DNA from 2 places in the Arthrobacter sp. SAFR-023 genome. Region 1 is predicted to be linked to the other one. Evidence: riboswitches for the same ligand, from Rfam matches in the RefSeq annotation. Region 1 holds a riboswitch; the other holds the start of a gene.
The links. Region 1 has a riboswitch for S-adenosylmethionine ahead of metX (homoserine O-acetyltransferase MetX). Riboswitches for the same ligand answer to the same signal wherever they lie in the genome.
Positions count from the first base shown of each region.

Region 1 (3,200 bases):
CGCCGAAAGTGCAGCGGACCGCTTTGCGCTGGCCGAGATCGCACCTATCTACACCCGGATCGGCAACCCTACCCAGGATGCCGTTGAACAGCGCATCGCCAGTCTGGAAGGAGGGCTTGCGGCACTGCTCCTGAGCTCCGGCCAGGCCGCCGAAACGTACGCCATCCTTAACATCGCCGAGGCCGGTGACCACATTGTTGCCAGCCCCAGCCTCTACGGCGGCACCTACAACCTGCTGGCACACACCCTGAAGAAGTTCGGAGTCTCCGTCACCTTCGTGGCAGACCCGGACAACCTGGAGCAGTGGCGCGACGCCGTGCGGCCGAACACCAAGCTCTTCTTTGCCGAGGTGGTGTCGAACCCCCGGCAGGACGTGCTGGACATCGAAGGCGTTGCCCGGACAGCGCACGAGGCCGGCGTGCCGCTGATCGTGGACAACACCCTGTCCACGCCCTACCTCATCCGCCCGCTCGAGTGGGGTGCGGACATCGTGGTGCACTCGGCCACCAAATACCTCGGCGGTCACGGTGCCGCCATTGCCGGCGTCATCGTGGATTCAGGCAACTTCGACTTCGGCAAGGACCAGGTGCGTTTCCCCGGCTTCAATACGCCGGACCCCACCTACAACGGGCTGGTTTATGCCCGGGACCTTGGCGCAGGCGGCGCCCTGGGAGCCAACCTGTCCTACATCCTCAAGGCCCGCGTCCAGCTGCTCCGCGACCTGGGCTCCGCGGTGTCCCCGTTCAATGCCTTCCTCATCGCGCAGAGCCTGGAAACCCTGAGCCTTCGGGTGGAGCGCCACGTGGCCAACGCGGCAGCCGTGGCCGGCTGGCTGGAAGCCCGGGACGACGTGGAGTCCGTGGCCTACGCCGGGCTGCCGTCCAGCCCCTGGTACGAGCGCGGCCTGAAGTACGGGCCCAAGGGCACCGGCGCGGTGGTGGCCTTTACGCTGGCCGGCGGCGCCGAGGCCGGAAAGCGCTTCGTGGATGCCCTGGAACTGCACTCCCATGTGGCAAACATTGGTGACGTCCGCTCCCTCGTCATCCACCCGGCGTCGACCACGCACAGCCAGCTCACGCCGGAGCAGCAGGCCGTGGCGGGGGTTGCCCCCGGCCTGGTCCGGCTGTCGGTGGGCCTGGAGCACATCGATGACATCCTGGCCGACCTCGACGCCGGATTCCGCGCGGCAAAGGGCGCCTGACTTCGCGTGCTACCGGTGTGGCTTCCGGCCCGTGAGGGGCCGGGAGTCACACAGCCGTCACATTCTTAGCGCAGATGTCCGCCTGTTTCGTAAACTGGGCAACAGGTCATGAGTGCCAGCGACAGCCCCGGCTTGCTGGCCGGCAACCCTCCTTCCGCGGTGGGGTGCCCCGGGTGAAGACCTGGCCTGCCGGACAGCTGCCGGCGGGCAAGCGCGTAGAAGAGGTTTACCTATGACGATTTCTGTCAGCACTGATGTACCCGCCGCCGTAGTACCGAACGGCAAGGCTCCGCAAGGCACGGCTGGGAGCAGCACTGTTCCGAATGGCACCGTCCCCAATGGCACTGTTCCCAACTGCACCGTCCCCAACGGCACTGTCCAATACGTCAACGTCGGCAGCCTGGAACTCGAGGCCGGGGGATTCCTGCCGGACGTGACCCTGGCCTACGAAACCTGGGGAACGCTCAACGAGGACGGCTCCAACGCCATCCTCGTTCAGCATGCCCTCACCGGGGACACGCACGTGACCCGGGGCGGCGCGGGAACTGAAGAGGGCTGGTGGGAACAGCTCGCCGGGCCCGGTGCGCCGGCGGACACCGACAGGTTCTTCGTCATTTCCATTAACATCCTCGGTGGCTGTTACGGGTCCACCGGGCCGTCGTCGACAGCTCCGGACGGCAAGCCCTGGGGTTCACGCTTTCCGCTGGTGACGCTGAGGGATTCCACGGCGGCCGAGGCGCGGCTGGCTGACCGGCTCGGCATCAGCAGCTGGCATGCTGTGGTGGGCGGCTCCATGGGCGGGGCGCGCGCCCTCGAATGGGCAGTAACTTTCCCGGGACGGGTGCGGCGCTGCGGTGTCATCTCCGTCGGTGCCAGGAGCACGGCCGAACAGATCGCGTTCGCGCAGGCACAGACGCTTGCCATTCGGCAGGACCGCCACTTCAACGGCGGCGACTACTACGGCGGACCGGAACCCGCGGATGGCCTGGCGCTCGCTCGGCGGATTGCCCACATCACATACCGGTCTGCCTACGAACTCGATTTCCGGTTCGGCAGGAACGCCCAGGCCGCTGAACAGCCGCTGCAGGCCGATGCCCTGGCGGGCCGCGGCCGTTACCAGGTGGAGAGCTACCTCGACCACCAGGGCAACAAACTGGTCCGGCGCTTCGACGCCAACAGCTACATCGCCCTGACGGAAGCGCTCATGAGCCACGACGTCACCCGCGGGCGGGGAACGCTCAAGGAGACCCTCGCCCGGACCACCGCCGACTTCTTCGTGGCCGCCGTGGAGTCGGACCGTCTGTACTTTCCCGCCCAGTCGCAGGAACTGGCCGAGTCCCTGCCTGGAACAGTGGATGTCCATATGATCGATTCCCCGATCGGCCACGACGGCTTCCTCACGGAGATCGGCCAGCTGAACGCCCAGCTCAGGGCGCACCTCCTCAACTGACCTCAGGCCCGCTCCACGCGGCCGGGGCCGGCCGTGCCGTGACAACGCCAACGCAGCTTGTGTGCATAAATGCAGATGGGCCCTGCACTATTTGGCGTTGAGCTTGCTTCATCGGCAGACCATACTCGTTGAATCCGGCGTTCGTGGTGTGCATCACACACCCGTCGCCATCGACCGGTCCCCGTGGCGTCGAGGAAGACGCCGAAGGAGTTTGCAATGAGTACGGAAAGCTCCGCCGCAAGGCGTGTAGAGGAAACCGACGTCAAGGCCTCAGGCCTCAAGAAAGTTGTCACGGCATCCATGGCCGGCACCGTCGTGGAGTGGTATGAGTTCTTCCTCTACGCTTCGGCTGCCACCCTGGTCTTCGGCAAGACCTTCTTCCCCAACGCCGGCACCGAGCTGGACGGCATCATCGCCGCCTTCCTCACGTACGCCGTCGGATTCGTTGCCCGCCCGATCGGCGGCATCGTCTTCGGCCACTTCGGGGACAAGTTCGGCCGCAAGCAGCTGCTGCAGCTGAGCATCATCCTGGTGGGCGTCTCCACCTTC
Region 1 covers NZ_JBQCMF010000002.1:178,163-181,362, reverse strand. The annotation lists gene ACTHQX_RS03070 (bifunctional o-acetylhomoserine/o-acetylserine sulfhydrylase) at 1-1,201, shown strand, start outside; SAM riboswitch class IV at 1,306-1,421, shown strand; gene metX (homoserine O-acetyltransferase MetX) at 1,434-2,651, shown strand; gene ACTHQX_RS03060 (MFS transporter) at 2,868-3,200, shown strand, end outside.

Region 2 (3,200 bases), on a different contig from region 1:
GCCCTGGCCATGGCGTTAGAAGTCCAGCAGGTTCCGGCGGAAGCCGCCATCGCCATAGCTTGTCCGCAACAGACCCCGACGGCGAAGCACCGGCGCCAGCCTGTCCAGCACGCCGTGAACGGTGGCCGGGTCCACGAAGCCGGAGAAGAGGAACCCGTCGCCGCCGACTGCAGCCCCGGTTTCCTCGAGGTGGTCGGCGATTTCCTCGGCGGTGCCGATGATGCTGTCGCCGGCGCCGCCGCTCCGTGCCTGCAGGATCTGCCGCAGCGTGGAACCCGGGGGCGCGGCCTTGGAGAAGTGCTCCAGGGTGCCCTGGTTGCTGTTGGTGCTGAGCTCGGGGAGGGGCGCGTCGAGGTCGAACTGCTTGAAGTCGATAACGGACAGGTAGGAGATCGAGTTGAGCTGGCTGTCGATGTCCCGCTGCGTGAGCTCCCGGCGCGCCGCCCGCAGCTCCTCCGCTTCAGCCTTGGAGCCGGTCACGGTGGGTTTGAGGACGAACAGCACCTTGACGTCGTCAGGATTACGGCCGGCCGCGGCTGCCTCGGCGCGGATGGAGTCCCGGTACGCCTTCATGCCGTCGGCGCCGCGGGCCAGGGCGATCGCAACATCGGCGTTCGCACCGGCGAAGGCCTTGCCCCGCGGTGATGCCCCGGCCTGAACGAGCACCGGCTCCTCCGGCAGCGGGGCCGTGTTTAGCGGTCCCCGGACCTTGAAAAACTCCCCCTCGTGGTGGATCGGCCGGACCTTGGTGTGGTCCGCAAAGATTCCCGCCCGGGTGTCCTCCCGGATGGCGTCCGGTTCCCAGCTGCGCCAGAGCTTGCGCACGACGTCCACGAACTCCTCGGCCTTCTCGTAGCGGAGGTCATGCTCGATCTGCTGGTCCAGTCCGTAGTTCTGCGCGGCAAGGTCGCTACCGGAGGTCACCACGTTCCAGCCCAGCTGCCCGTTGGAGAAGTGCTGCAGCGTGGCCAGCAGCCGGGCGGCCGTGAACGGCGGGTAGAAGGAGGCGCTGATGGTGGGCACAATGCCGAGGTGTTCCGTGGCGGAGAGCAGATACGGCACCAGGGCCAGCGGATCGTGCTTCGGCGCGAAGGACGCCTGAGCCAGCGAGACCTCCGCACTCCCGCCGTAAGTGTCCGGAACGGTGAGGGAGTCCTCGATGATGAACAGGTCCAGCCCCGCCCGCTCAAACTCGCGGACTGCATGCTGGTAGGGGGCGGGCTTCCTCCAGTCGTAGCCGATTCCGTAGCCGGGCGTCCCCCAGCCCTGGACCCCGAAGCCATGGCCCACAAACCATCCAAAGTGCAGCATGGGAGTCACTGTATTCGGAGTCGAATCATTCACTGCGGCCTGGTTTCATCCGGCGTTACGGCGGTTCATCTCCCGTCATTATCCTCCCGTTGCGGTTTGATGCGTTACGGAAGATGACGGCGGCGGCGGTGCGCCCCGCCGTCGTCAGTGTTACGTTTTTGGGGAGTAATGAGTACCGGTATTAAGCCCTGACTGGCCGGTCGGCAACCCTCCTTCTCCGGCGGGGTGCCTCAGGTGAATACTCGGCATATCGACCACTTCGAGCTGCAAGCGTGAGAAAAGGAGATCCGTCGTGTCAGACGCCCCCGCCGTTGCAACACTGCCATCCCAGCAGGATAAACCCGAGGAGAAGCTGTCCTACCGCCTGATCACGGGGCCGGACGACCGAGCGTTCTGTGAGCGCATCTCGGCTGCCCTGGCTGAGGGCTACGTGCTGCACGGCAGCCCTGCCGCCACCTTCAACGGCACCGGCGTCATCGTGGCCCAGGCCCTCATCCTGCCAGCCGCCATCGCCAGTGCAGATGCCGCCGTCGCCACCGCCGTTGACCGGCTGGACTCTGACGAGGACCTCGCCGAAGAAGCCTACGAGGGCCACGCATGAGCTACGCCGGAGACCTCACCCCGCAGGACGCCTGGGCCAAGCTCGAAGAGGGCGCCATCCTGGTGGATGTGCGCACCGAGGGTGAATGGGCGCACATCGGCGTCCCGGAAACTGTATCCGCGAACAGCCAGCGCAACGATCCCCTGTTTATCCAATGGACTTTTCCCGGCGGCATTCCCAACTCCGACTTCGTCGAACAGCTGAAGCAGCAGGCGCCGGAGGACAAGAGCGTGGAGCTGCTTTTCCTGTGCCGCTCCGGCCAGCGCTCCATCGGCGCGGCAATCGCTGCCACCCAGGCGGGTTTCACCTCCTACAACGTGCTCGAAGGCTTCGAGGGCGAACCTGACCGCTACGGTGAGCGCACCGTGAACGGCTGGAAGAACCGCGGCCTGCCGACGAACCTGGGAAAGAACTAAATTGACCTTTAATCACGACGCCGCCGGCTGGAGCCCCGACACCCAGGCCGTGCGCGGCGGGCTTGACCGCACCAATTTCCAAGAGACCACCGAACCCGTTTTCCTCAACTCCGGGTTCGTCTACGAGTCCGCCGCAGCCGCGGAGCGCGCCTTCACCGGCGAGGACGAACGCTTCGTCTACTCGCGCTACGGCAACCCGTCCGTGGCCACCTTCCAGGAACGGCTCCGCCTGCTCGAAGGCACCGAGGCGTGCTTTGCGACGGCGTCCGGAATGTCCGCCGTGTTCACCGCCTTGGGCGCCCTGCTCGGGGCCGGGGACCGCGTGGTCGCCAGCCGTTCCCTGTTCGGCTCCTGCTTCGTGATCCTCAACGAAATCCTGCCGCGCTGGGGCGTGGAGACGGTCTTCGTGGACGGTCCGGACCTCGAGCAGTGGCGGGCTGCCCTCTCGGTGCCCACCGCAGCCGTCTTCTTCGAATCCCCGTCCAATCCCATGCAGGAAATCGTGGACATCGCGGCGGTCAGCGAACTCGCCCACGCCGCCGGCGCCAAGGTTGTGGCGGACAACGTCTTCGCCACCCCGCTGCTGCAGCGCTGCGGAGACCTCGGCGCGGACGTGGTGGTCTACTCCGGCACGAAGCACATCGACGGCCAGGGCCGGGTGATGGGCGGAGCCATCCTGGGCACCAAGGAATTCATCGACGGCCCGGTCAAGCAGCTCATGCGCCACACCGGCCCGGCCCTCTCCTCATTCAACGCCTGGGTCCTCACCAAGGGCCTGGAGACCATGGCGCTGCGCGTGAACCACTCGTCCGCCACGGCGCTGCGCCTGGCCGAATGGCTCGAGGCCCAGCCCGCCGTCAACTGGGTGAAGT
Region 2 covers NZ_JBQCMF010000013.1:115,881-119,080, forward strand. The annotation lists gene ACTHQX_RS15005 (NtaA/DmoA family FMN-dependent monooxygenase) at 16-1,311, opposite strand; SAM riboswitch class IV at 1,476-1,590, shown strand; gene ACTHQX_RS15010 (DUF1737 domain-containing protein) at 1,604-1,912, shown strand; gene ACTHQX_RS15015 (rhodanese-like domain-containing protein) at 1,909-2,328, shown strand; gene ACTHQX_RS15020 (O-succinylhomoserine sulfhydrylase) at 2,330-3,200, shown strand, end outside.
Region 2: another riboswitch for S-adenosylmethionine. It lies ahead of ACTHQX_RS15010 (DUF1737 domain-containing protein); the one in region 1 lies ahead of metX (homoserine O-acetyltransferase MetX).